DNA from 4 places in the Streptomyces sp. C1-1 genome. Region 4 is predicted to be linked to each of the others. Evidence: riboswitches for the same ligand, from Rfam matches in the RefSeq annotation. Region 4 holds a riboswitch; each other region holds the start of a gene.
What was found. A riboswitch is a leader RNA that binds a small molecule or an ion and turns the genes downstream of it on or off. The one in region 4 is predicted to bind cyclic di-AMP.
Positions count from the first base shown of each region.

Region 1: another riboswitch for cyclic di-AMP. It lies ahead of ACQF4J_RS20405 (transglycosylase SLT domain-containing protein); the one in region 4 lies ahead of ACQF4J_RS38510 (C40 family peptidase).
Region 2: another riboswitch for cyclic di-AMP. It lies ahead of ACQF4J_RS39280 (NlpC/P60 family protein); the one in region 4 lies ahead of ACQF4J_RS38510 (C40 family peptidase).
Region 3: another riboswitch for cyclic di-AMP. It lies ahead of ACQF4J_RS09665 (M23 family metallopeptidase); the one in region 4 lies ahead of ACQF4J_RS38510 (C40 family peptidase).

Region 1 covers NZ_CP189826.1:4,482,673-4,485,718, forward strand. The annotation lists gene ACQF4J_RS20400 (polyprenyl synthetase family protein) at 1-198, opposite strand, end outside; cyclic di-AMP (ydaO/yuaA leader) riboswitch at 859-1,039, shown strand; gene ACQF4J_RS20405 (transglycosylase SLT domain-containing protein) at 1,043-1,525, shown strand; gene ACQF4J_RS20410 (HAD family hydrolase) at 1,553-2,365, opposite strand; gene ACQF4J_RS20415 (FAD-dependent oxidoreductase) at 2,542-3,046, opposite strand, start outside.
Region 2 covers NZ_CP189826.1:8,638,773-8,641,818, forward strand. The annotation lists gene ACQF4J_RS39280 (NlpC/P60 family protein) at 1-1,600, opposite strand, end outside; cyclic di-AMP (ydaO/yuaA leader) riboswitch at 1,609-1,783, opposite strand; gene ACQF4J_RS39285 (DUF5997 family protein) at 1,985-2,392, opposite strand; gene ACQF4J_RS39290 (LysR family substrate-binding domain-containing protein) at 2,451-3,046, shown strand, end outside.
Region 3 covers NZ_CP189826.1:2,102,375-2,105,420, forward strand. The annotation lists gene ACQF4J_RS09660 (SGNH/GDSL hydrolase family protein) at 1-238, opposite strand, end outside; gene ACQF4J_RS09665 (M23 family metallopeptidase) at 519-1,454, opposite strand; cyclic di-AMP (ydaO/yuaA leader) riboswitch at 1,459-1,616, opposite strand; gene ACQF4J_RS09670 (alpha-galactosidase) at 1,932-3,046, opposite strand, start outside.
Region 4 covers NZ_CP189826.1:8,454,973-8,458,018, reverse strand. The annotation lists gene ACQF4J_RS38520 (ATP-dependent Clp protease proteolytic subunit) at 1-541, shown strand, start outside; gene ACQF4J_RS38515 (hypothetical protein) at 549-857, shown strand; cyclic di-AMP (ydaO/yuaA leader) riboswitch at 1,175-1,370, shown strand; gene ACQF4J_RS38510 (C40 family peptidase) at 1,374-1,847, shown strand; gene ACQF4J_RS38505 (ATP-binding protein) at 1,941-2,396, opposite strand; gene ACQF4J_RS38500 (helix-turn-helix domain-containing protein) at 2,610-3,046, shown strand, end outside.

The sequences.
Region 1 (3,046 bases), 4.0 Mb from region 4:
GGCGGAGAGCATCACCAGCAGGGGGCGAAAGCGCTTTCCACCCGCTCGCACCAGGTGCTGGGCGGCCTCCGTGATGAAGGGGACCTCACTCTTGGTGGCTTCGAGCAGGCCCTCCTCGACGGCCACCAATCCGGCCTGGACATCGGCTTCCAGAGCCTGGTCCCGCACGCTCAGCCCGAACGGCCCGACGACGGTCACGAGGGGTCTCCTGTCTGCTGGTGTCTACTGGCTGGTTACGCGGTTTGTCGATAGGTCGCTGCCATCACTCAAGTCAGCGTATCCGGTCGCCTTTCGATCACCCATGCCGCCCGCCCGTCCGGCAGGGGCGGCATGAGATCACGCCCGATATGTTTCCGATGATCAGATAACAACCCATATTCACTGACTTGCTCCATCCACTCCGTACACGTCCGGCCGATCCCCCACGGGAGGGACTCGGCCCGCACGGAAATGGACGTCTCGTCCGTCCGCGAGATCGGCGTCGCCGTCGAAGCGGAAGACGTGGCCGGCGTCCACTCGGGGGCACCGCGAGTGGAACGTGAGATGACGGGCGGTCAGAATCGAATACCACGGGCGGCCGGTTGACTATGAGTTGGGCCCATTGCCCGATTTGACGCGCTTGTCGACACCCGTGACTTGGCTCACTCGCCGCCAAGATCTACATTCCGGACGATTCCGGCCGATCCACCTTCCGCGAAGCGTCAGTTGAGGCTTGGCGACCGCAAAGGATCAAGCACCCCAAAGGCCCCACACCGAGGTCAAGCGGCCCGATGTGTGACTCTGCCGCTTGTTCCGGACATGTGCTCTCGCATACGTTCCCGCCTTGCCGGGCGGACGCCTAATCCTGCCGCCGCCCGTTCTCCACCATCGACCAACTCACACGCACGGCAGGAGCGGGGGAACCAGGTAAGCCGCCGGACGGGCGTCCTAGGACGCCCGCACCGGCTTGGGGTGAAGTCGTGTCGCCGTACGGCGGCGCGGCCGGGCAGCTCCCGCCCGAACCCGACAGCTCACCTCGCAGGCGACGGAGAGGAAACCCGCCATGCCCGCAACCGCTCACCACCGCCTCACCAAGCGATCCCGCCTCGTCCGCAAGCTCGCCGCCGTCGGCACGGGCGCCGCCCTTCTCGCCCTCCCGGTCATCGGCGCGACCAGCGCGTCCGCGGCGACCGACAGCGTCGTCACCGCGTCCTCGCTCGGCTACAGCAACAACCTCGACGGCTGGATCCGGGCGTCCCTGCAGGTCATGGCCCAGCACGGCATCCCCGGCACGTACAACGGCATCTACCGCAACGTCATGCGCGAGTCCTCGGGCAACCCCTACGCCATCAACAACTGGGACTCCAACGCCCTGGCCGGCACCCCCTCCAAGGGTCTGCTGCAGGTGATCGACCCGACGTTCGCCGCGTACCACGTCGCGGGCACGGCGTACGACCCCTACGACCCGGTCGCCAACATCACCGCCGCCTGCAACTACGCGTACCACCGCTACGGCTCCATCGACAACGTCTTCGGCGCCTACTAGGCCGACCGGGGCGAGGGCCGCCGGGTCCTAGACCTCCGCGAACAACCGCTCGAGGACGACGGCGATGCCGTCGTCCTCGTTCGACAGGGTGACCTCGTCGGCCACCGCCTTGAGTTCGGGATGGGCGTTGGCCATGGCGATGCCCCGGGCGGCCCAGTCGAACATCGGAATGTCGTTGGGCATGTCACCGAACGCTAGGGTCTCCCGCGGGCCCAGGCCAAGGTGCTCGGCGGCCAGCGCGAGGCCCGTCGCCTTGGTGATGCCGCATGGCTGGAGTTCGACGGTCCCGGGTCCCGACATGGTGACGGTGGCCAGGGAACCGACCACCGACCGTGCCGTCGCCGCCAACTCGTCGTCGGACAGGTCGGGATGGCGCAGCAGCACCTTGCTGATCGGCTCGCACCACAGGTCGTCGCGCCGGCCGACGCGTACGGCGGGCAGGGTCGGGTGCGGCATCAGATACCCGGGCTCGATGAGCGTGAGCCCGTCGACGCCGTCCTGGTCGACGGCCGCGTACACCTGGCCCACCTCGGCCTCGATCTTGCCGAGGGCCGTCTCGGCCAGCTCCCGGTCCAGCGTGACGGACCACAGCAGACGGTCCGCGCCGGCGTCGTACACCTGCGCGCCCTGCCCGCACACCGCGAGCCCCGTGCTCCCCAGGTCGTCCAGGAGCGGCCGCACTCTGGGCGCCGGTCGGCCGGTCACCACGAGGTGCCGGGCGCCGGACTCCGCCACGCGCGCGAGGGCGGCGAGGGACCGGTCGGACAGCGTGTCGTCGCCTCGCAGAAGGGTGCCGTCCAGGTCGGTGGCGATGAGTGCATATGCGGTGGGTGCGGCCATGATCAGAGAATACGGACAGGACGCACCACCGACTCATCGCGAACCGGACGACCGCCCCGTTCACCGGCGTCACTCGGTCAACTCCCCTACCGGTTACGGCCCTTGATCACGAGCCCTGGCCGGGGACCACGGGGCCCGGTACTCGCCGGACCCCGTCGGCCGCGTCCGTCACGGTCTCAACCGTGCGCCGCCGCAAGGTGCTTGGCGAGCCTCGGCGAGGCGAACTCCGTACCGCACACGAACCGCATCACCGGCCCGTACGAGGCCGCCGCGGGCAGACCGGTGAAGTACAGGCCCGGTACCGAGGACACGTAGCCGGCCCCCAGCCTGGGCGTACCGCGGCTGACGGCGAGCCGGGTGCGCAGCTCGTGGCCGAGGAAGTCCATCGCCGCGATGTCCACCCGGTAGCCGGTCGCCGCGATGACGTGGTCGGCGGACAGCTCGTCCGTCCGGCCGTCGAGCGTGCGGACCTTCAGCGCCGGGCTGCCGCCGTCGGCCTCCGCGCGCACGATCCGCTCGACCTCGCTGACCTGCACCTTGCCCTCGAAGCGGTCACGCAGCCACCAGGCGCCGAGCGGGCCGAGGACGCGGCGGACCAGGTAGTGGCGGGTCTGGGCGGGCAGATAGCGGTAGGGCTGCGGGTAGTAGCTGAACGCCCACAGGGACCAGGCACGGCCGAAG
Region 2 (3,046 bases), 180 kb from region 4:
GCGGCAGCGCGACCCCGGCGGCCTTCCAGGCGGCCTGGGTGAGCCCCGCGTTGTCGTACGACTCCGGGCCGACGGCGCCCCACAGGCACGGCCTGCCGATCTGCGCGCGGGCGAACTCCACGGCCCGGTCGGCCTTCGTGCCGGTGGACGTCTCGACGGCCGGGACGCCCGTCTCCAGGACGGTCGGCTGTGGCACCCGCCGCTCCTCGACCACCGGCACGCCGGTGTCCAGAACCGACGGCTCCCGCAACCTCCGCGCCTCGTCGGCCCTCCGCCGAGCCTGCTCCTGAGCAACCGGATCCCGCCAGTCGGCCTGCGGCACCGCCGCCGCGACGATCTGCTGTGCGCCGGTGTCCCAGCCGGGCTGGGCGGGGGCGGACGGGGCCATGGTCTGTGCGACGAGCTGTTGTGCGCCGGTGTCCCAGCCGGGCTGGGCGGGGGCGGACGGGGCCATGGTCTGTGCGACGAGCTGTTGTGCGCCGGTGTCCCAGCCGGGCTGTGCCGGCGCGGTGGTGGTGTTCGTGCGTGCCGTGGCTGTCTGCTGCGCCGGTATCGCCCAGCTCGGCTGTGCGGGTGCGGACGGGGTCATCGTCTGTGCGACGAGTTGTTGTGCGCCGGTGTCCCAGCCGGGCTGGGCGGGTGCGGACGGGGTCATCGTCTGCGTGACGAGCGGTTGCGCCCCGGTGTCCCAGCCGGGCTGTGCCGGCGCGGCCGCGGGCTGCTGGGGCTGGGCTGTCCAGTCGGGTTGGGCCGGTGCGGGTTCGTTCATCGTGCGGGCCGTGGCCGCCTGCTGGACCTGGGCTGCCCAGCTGGGCTGCGCCTGGGTGGCCTCGATCGGCGCGGCGGCCGCGCTCTGCGGGGCCGCCTGCCAGGTGTTCCGGTCCTGCTGCGGTGCGACGGCGGGACGCGGGGCGGAGGTCTGCCGGGCGACGTACCGGTACAGCAGGTCGCTCGCCGCGGCGACCTTGCGCTGGTTCTCCTGCTTGGATCTGCGCAGCGAAGTCTGCCTCGACTCCGCGGGGGCAGGGGCCACGGGGGCTGCTTCCTGGCGGGGCTGCGGCACAGCGGGAAGCGCCGCCGTCGGGCCGGCGGGCAGCTCGGCCACCGGGCGACGGGGCCCGGCGGCGGGCAGCTCGGGCACGGCCCGGGTGGGAGCCTCCAGCTCACGGGCCGCACGCGTCTGAACCGGGCGCGCGGGCCGGGTGGCCGCGGGACGCCTGGCCGGTGTGCGGTCGGACGGGAGGATCGCCGGGACGGTCGGCCCGATGGACGCCCGGGCCATGTCGAACCACTGCCGGCTGACGTTGTCCAGGTCGGGGTCCGAGCCCCTGCGCGGCTGACCACCGCGCTCGCCGGTGCCCCGCGCGTTCTGCACGCGGGTCAGGTTGAACTGCCCGGTGTCTCCTTCGGCGCGGTCGTACAGGTTGCTCACCCGCTGCTGGACGTCCTCCCGGCTGGGTGCTTCGTCGCCCGTCTGGGGCGCGGCGTCGGCCGTCTGCGAGAACAGGGCCACCGAGGTGAGGGCGGCCGTCGCGAGGGCGGAGTTGCGCATACCGGGGAGGCCGAAGCCTCCGGCACGCGACGATCGTTCCGGCGCCATGGGGGCCGTACTCCTTCCGTACTCCGCCTACCGAGTTAGCTGTCGGGTTCGGGCGGTCAATTCCGGAAGGCATGCCCTACGGCCCTTGCGCCGAAGCGCAGTCGGGCCGATTCACCCCATGAATCGGTTGGGTCCCCGGTTCCGGCTGCCGCGGAGGCGCACCGGATTCGGCGGAGGCCGCTCTTCCCGACGGGGTTCGCCGGAGTGACACGAGCGGCCTGAGGCCAAGTTAGCCAACTTGTGCGGCTCGTGTGAAGGTTGACGGCCGGAATGTCCGATACGCTTTTGTGACCTTCGTCGTGACGCTCCGTCAGATGCCTCGACGGTGGACAGAGGGCGTGGGTGCGGTGACAAAGAGTCACCGAACCCCTCGTCCGCGGGGCGTCAGGAACGCGAGCCCTGGTCCTGGTCGGCCGCCCGCTCGGCGTTGCGCTTCTTGATCCGCGCGCCCTCCTTGCGGACCTCGGCCTGCGTGGCGCGCTCCTTGACCAGCCACTCGGGCTGCTCCTGCTTCAGGGCCTCGATCTCCTCGGTGGTGAGGGCATCCGTGACCCCGCCGCGCGCGAGACCGGAGATGGAGACGCCCAGCTTCGCCGCGACCACGGGACGGGGGTGCGGACCGTTGGCCCGCAGCTCGTGCAGCCACTCGGGCGGATTCGCCTGGAGCTCGTCGAGCTGGGCGCGCGAGACGACACCCTCACGGAACTCTGCGGGGGTGGCCTCGAGGTACACACCCAGCTTCTTCGCCGCGGTGGCGGGCTTCATCGTCTGGGCGGTCTGGTGCGACTTCATGGGGTCCAGGGTATCGAGCGCGTACGACGCCTCCGACCACGGCCGGTAACCTGGCGGGGTGACAGGCTCGGAAGCATCCCAGACGTTCCGGCTTGCGTACGTCCCGGGGACGACGCCCGCCAAGTGGGTGCGGATCTGGAACGAGCGCCTGCCCGACATCCCGCTGACCCTCCAGCCCGTACCGGCGGCCGAGGCCCCCGACGTGCTGCGGGCCGGCGAGGCCGACGCGGGGCTGGTACGGCTCCCGGTGGACCGTACGTACTTCAGCGCCATCCCCCTCTACACCGAGACGACCGTGGCCGTCGTCCCCAAGGACCACGTGATCACGGCGGCGGAGGAGATCACCCTCGCCGACCTGGCCGACGAGGTGCTCTTCCACCCCCTCGACGACGTCTTCGACTGGGACGCCCCGCCGGGCGAGCCCGCCTTCGAGCGCCCCGCGACGACCGAGGACGCCGTCGAGCTCGTCGCGGCGGGCGTCGGCCTCCTGGTGGTGCCCCAGTCCCTGGCCCGCCTCCATCACCGCAAGGACCTCACCTACCGTCCGGTGACCGACGCGCCCCGGTCGAGCGTGGCCCTGTCCTGGCCGGAGGACTCCACCACCGACCTGGTGGAGGACTTCATCGGCATCGTCCGCGGCCGTACGGTCAACAG
Region 3 (3,046 bases), 6.4 Mb from region 4:
CGCAGAAGGAGACCAGGTCGGGGGCGAGCTCGACGGCCTGCGGGAGCTGGTCCGCCACGATTTGGTCGAGCAGTTTGCCGCGCACGGCGAGGTTCGTGTAGCTGAAGTCGCCCTCCGGACGCCGGTCCGCGAGGAGCACCGCGAAGCGGTCCGCCCAGCCGACGAAGGCCCCGTCGGGGCCGGGGTCGCCGACGCCCTCGGTGAAGCTGTCCCCCACCGCAACGTACGACCCGATCACTGATCTGCTGTCATTCTTCGAATCGTCTGCCACAGCCGTCACTATTCACCTTCGAATGTGACCTACGCGACCGTAGGCCGGGGTTGACGGGCGGTGACATAAGCCACTCCCAAAGTGTTGGCCAAGGTCGGAATAACGCTCTGTTCAGGGCTGTTGACGGGTCAACCGCCACACGGCCGTGCGCCCGCCCCGTCGTCGACCCCGCGGACACACCGAAGGCCGGACCCGGGGATCGGGGTCCGGCCTTCGGCGGCGTGTCGGGCGGCGTGGCGGCGGGGGGTCAGCCGACGGCGACGCCCTTGGAGCGGAGGTAGGCGACCGGGTCCACGTCGGAGCCGTAGTTCGGCGTGGTCCGGATCTCGAAGTGCAGGTGCGGCCCGGTGACGTTGCCCGTCGCGCCGGACAGGCCGAGTTGCTGGCCCGCGCTGACGCTCTGGCCGGCCGAGACGGACAGCTGCGAGAGGTGCCCGTACTGGGCGTAGTAGCCGTCGGCGAGCCTGATGACGACCTGGTTGCCGTATGCGCCGCCCCAGCCGGCGGAGACGACCGTGCCCGCGCCGACGGCCTTGACGGAGGTGCCGGTGGGGACGACGAAGTCGACGCCGGTGTGGTAGCCGCTGGACCACATGCTGCCGGCCACGTGGTAGCCGGTGCCGACGGTGGCGCCGGAGACGGGGAGCTGGAAGCCGGTGGCGGCGGTGGTGGTCGCGGCGGCGCTGCGGGTGGTGCCCTCACCGGAGGAGGACGAGCGCTCCTTCGGCGTGGTCGAGCCCTGCGAGGACGAGGACTTGGCCGTGGAGGACTTGGTGGTGCCCGTCGCGGCCTTCTTGCCGATCGAGAGCTTCAGACCGGGGTGGATGAGCGACGGGTCGTCGCCGACGGCGGCGCGGTTGTCGGCGTAGAGCTTGTGCCAGCCACCGCTGACGTGCTGCTCCTCGGCGATCTTCGAGAGGTAGTCGCCGGACCGCACCGAATAGACGTGCACCGCCTTTTCGGAGGCGGTGTTCTTCTTTTCGGTCGCCTTCTTGACGGTATTCGGAAGAGACTGCACGGCCTTTTCCGAAACCGACTGGGAAGCGGACTGGGCGGTGGCCGCGTGGGCGCCGGTGGCACCCATCAGCGGGAGGGCGAGCGCGGCGCCGCCGGTTCCGGCGACGGCGATGGAGCGGGTGAAGCGCTGGGGCTTCGGGCGGCGGTGCTTACCCTTCGCGGGCATGGCGAATTCCTCTCCGGCGCCTGCGAGGTGAGCTGTCGGGTGCGGGCTGGAGATGCCCGGCCGCGCGCTGGTCGCGGCTGTACCCCTAGCCGTTCCGGAGACCGGAACAGGCGTTGTACCTGTGGGTCCCCCGCTCCTGCCGTACACGGGTGAGTTGGTGCGGGCTCCGGGCGGCGGCAGGATTGGGCGTCCGTCCGGATTGGTGTGGAACGTAAGCGACGAAGACGCGAAGGGACAAGCGACGGTTCCCCGTGAATGCGTTTCTCTTGATCCTCCGCGGAAATCCACGGTCACTCTCCGTGAATTTCCGCTTCAGGCCATTCTTCAATCCGCAGGAAAGACAGATTGATTACGTGAGCATGACGAGGTACGCACCGTCACGGATATGACGCTGCTCACGTGACACTGCTCCAGCTTCCCTTGTCGCAGCGCGAGTTGGAATGAAGCCCAATCAACGCAGCAATTCGGACAGAAGAGTCAGATGCGGCGCAGGCGGAGAACTGCCGCATCGAGGTCGCCCCGAAGTCCGGTACGCAGGCCATGGTGCAGCAATACGCCACCTCGATGCACTTCGCCCGTTTCGAGGCATTCGTACGACGCCGTCGGGTCGAGAGCACGCAGCCGCAGGGCCGGTACGGGCTCGCCGTAGCTCTGCGCCTGCAGCCAGGCGAGGACGACGGTCTCGTCCCCGCGCACGTACTGCACCGCGCTCAGCCCGCCCGTCGGCGGCCTGAGGCGGTGGAGCTCGCCGTGCTGGACGAGCGGCCGGATCTCCTTGTAGAGGCCGACCCAGTCGCGGGCCTCGGCCAGCTCCTCCTCGGTCCACTGCGTGAGGTCCCCACCCACCCCGAGCACTCCGGCCATGGCACTGACGAACCGGAAGCGCAACGAGCTGACGCGCCCGTTGAGCTGGGTGTTGGGGCTGTCGGTGACCCAGGCGGCCATCACGCGCGCGGGGTGGATCTGGCTGAAGCCGTGCTGGATGGCGAGCCGGTCGAGCGGATCGGTGTTGTCCGAGGTCCACACCTGGTCCGTACGGCTCATGATGCCGAGGTCGATCCGTCCGCCGCCGCCCGAGCAGGACTCGAAGACGACACCGGGGTGGGCCGCCCGCAGCCGGTCCAGGAGTGCGTACAGGGCGCGGACGTGGTCGACCCAGAGTCGCTGCGGATAGCCGTCACCCGGCCACCCGGCGTCCGTGAAGCAGCGGTTGAAGTCCCACTTGACGTAGTCGATCGGAGCGCTGGTCAGGAGTGCGTCGAGCCGCTCCCACAGGTACTCCTGGACGTCCTCGCGGGCCAGGTTCAGCACGAGCTGGTTGCGCAGCTCCGTCCGCTTGCGTCCGGGCTGGAACTGGACCCAGTCGGGGTGGGCGCGGTAGAGGTCGCTGTCCGGGTTGACCATCTCGGGTTCGACCCAGATGCCGAACTGCATGCCCAGTGCGTGCACGTAGTCGGCGAGCGGCGCCAGGCCCTTGGGGAAGCGGTCCGGGTTGGGTGTCCAGTCGCCGAGTCCGGCCCGGTCGCTGGTGCGCGTGCCGAACCAGCCGTCGTCGACGACGAACAGTTCCACGCCGATCGCCGCGGCCCGCC
Region 4 (3,046 bases):
GGAACGGATCGTCTTCCTGGGTACGCAGATCGACGACACCTCCGCCAACGATGTGATGGCGCAGTTCATGCACCTCGAGTACCAGGACCCGGACCGGGACATCTCGCTGTACATCAACTCCCCGGGCGGCTCGTTCACCGCCATGTCGGCGATCTACGACACGATGCAGTACGTCGGCTGCGACGTGGAGACGATCTGTCTGGGGCAGGCGGGCTCCTCGGCGGCGTTGCTGCTGGCGGCGGGGACGCCGGGCAAGCGGTCCGCGCTGCCGGGCGCGCGCATGGTCCTCCGTCAGCCCGCGCTGTACGAACCGGTGCAGGGACAGGCCAGCGACCTGGCCATCCAGGCCGACGAGCTGTCGCGGCTGCGGTCCCGCCTGGAGGAGATGCTGGTGCGGCACACGGGGCGGTCCCGGGAGCAGGTGGCCGAGGACATCGAGCGGGACAAGATCCTCGACGCCCGGGAGGCCGTGGAGTACGGGCTGGTGGACCGGATCGTCCCCAGCCGCAGGTCCACCTTCGCGCCACCCACGGGGAGGTGAGCGGCCGGTGCTTCCACCCGAGCTCCCGCCGCTGCCCGCCCTCACGCGTGCCGAGGGCGAGTTGATCGACCGTTACCTCGACGTGGTCGACCTGCTCGGCCGCATCAACCCCGCGCACCACGGTGACACGTACCGAGGACTGCGCGCGGCTCAGGCGCTGGTGACCAAGGCGGCCGAACTGCGCGACGCCCTGGTGCTGATGCACCAGCGGGGGGAGACCGAACTGCACGCCCCCACGCTGGGCCGGGCCATGCGGGTGCTGGACGGTGAGCGGCGCACGGCGCGGGTCATCGTGCCGCCGCGGTCCGACAGTTGATCCGAGCGTCCGGACCGAGGCTGAAACGCACCAAACGGCGTACCCCCTTTTGGAGTAGACGCGGCTGCTGTTTCGGGACCCCTCCGGTTGCGCAACACGCGTAGCCGAGGGGCGGAATGGGACGTTCCGCCGCTGGTCCGGGGCTCCTCGGACTCGCGACGGCTGTTCGAAAAACAGGGTGTCCACCCGAACGGGTGAGTGGTGAGTAACGCCACAAATCCCCGATTCCATTGGGATTTTCGGACATCCGTGAGTCAAGATCCCTGTCTGACGACAAGCCCCCGCCGCAGCGGCGGGGCGATCCGGGCGGACGCCGAGTCCTGCCGCCGCCTGGATGACCGGTCGACAGGAGTGGATCGGCAGGAGTGGAGGACCCAAGCACGACGGGTCGCCGGCACGGTCACGCCATGACCGTTCCGAGCAGCCCTTGGGGTGAAGCCGCGCATGCGGCCGGGCAACTTCGCCAGCCCGAATCCGACAGGTCATCCTTCACAGGCGGCTGACGAAGGGTTGCGCATGACTGCGCTCAATCGTGTCCCGTCGCTGATGGTCCGGGCCGGCACGGCCTCGGCTCTCACCCTCGCCGCCGTGGGCGGCTCCGTCGTGATCCCGGGCGTCGCCGCCGACGCCTCGGCCGCGACGACGGCGACGAAGGCACTTCAGGTAGCGGCGTCCAAAAAGGGATCCCCGTACAAGTGGGGCGCCACCGGACCGCGCCGCTTCGACTGCTCAGGGCTCACGCTGTACTCGTTCAAGAAGGCCGGCAAGACACTGCCTCGAACGGCGGCCCAGCAGTACAACAAGACCCACCACATCTCCGCGAGCCACCGCAAGGCCGGAGACCTGGTGTTCTTCCACTCGGGATCGAACGTCTACCACGTGGGCATCTACGCCGGGAAGGGGAAGATCTGGCACGCCCCGAAGACCGGGGACGTCGTGAAGCTCCAGAAGATCTGGACCCGCAGCGTCTGGTACGGCCGGGTCAGCTGACTCTCCCGTGGGGGCGGCGGCCTCCTGACCTGCCGTCACCCCCACGGGGCTCCACATTCCGCACCCAGGCGCATCGCGCCTGGGCGTCTTGGTTCACGGCTCCTGCTGCCCCGCCGTGACGGGCTGGGCCGGAACGGTCCACGGCAGTTCGATGGAGACCGTCTTGCCGCCCTCTCTCGTGGGCCGCACTCGCAGCCTGCCGCCGCACTCGGCCGCCAGCCAGCGGATGATCACCATGCCCCGTCCGTTGTCCTGCTGGACCGCGGCCGGGAGCCGCTTGGGGAAGCGCGGATGGCTGTCGGTGACGCCGATGCGCAGTTGCTCGTCACGCTCCAGTCGCAGGTCCACCGTGAAGGTGGGAGACTGCCCGAAGGTGTGCTGTACCGCGTTGGTGGCCAGTTCGGAGACAATGAGGCGGATCGTCTCGGCCGCCTCGGTGTGGGCGGGCAGACCCCATTCCACCAGTGTGGTGACCACGTAGCCGCGGGCGGCGGAGACCGAGGCCGGCTCGCTCGGCAGAGTGACGGATGCTTCCAGGTGGTCTGCCATGACGACGTCGTCCCTTTCCCGCGGGACCGGAGTCCGACATGGAGCGGATGGTTCGAGTACGGTCCCGGACTGGTGCTTCTTCGCCAGACTGCCATTACCGCGACGGTCACGGGTGGCGATCCACCAAGATATGCATATATCTGTCGCTCAAAACGGTGAACTCTACGACCTGAGACCGTATTTGGGCGCCCCGGAAGGAGTAAGGAGTACCGCATGCAGAACGGTCCCGCGGTGCGCCGCCGCAAGCTGGGCGCCGAACTGCGCGCCCTGCGCACGGGGGCGGGTCTCACCAGTGGCGAGGCGGCCCGGCTCGTGGGCTGGCACCAGTCCAAGGTGAGCCGGATCGAGACCGGCGCCAGCGGGGTGAAACCGGCCGATGTGCGGTTACTTCTCGACGCCTACGCCGTCGCGGACTCCCAACTGCGCGAGTTGCTTTTGGTGTTGGCGGGCTCCGACGAGGGCGTCGGGCGGCACCACTGGTGGCACGCCTATCGCGGAATTCTCCCGCCCACCTATCGAGACTTCATCAGCCTCGAGTCGCAGGCGAGCGCGATGCGCACGCTGGAGACGTCCGTCGTGCCCGGTCTGCTGCAAACGCCCGAATACGCGCGTGCGGTCACCAGGGCGGCGGTCGACGGACTGGACGACGA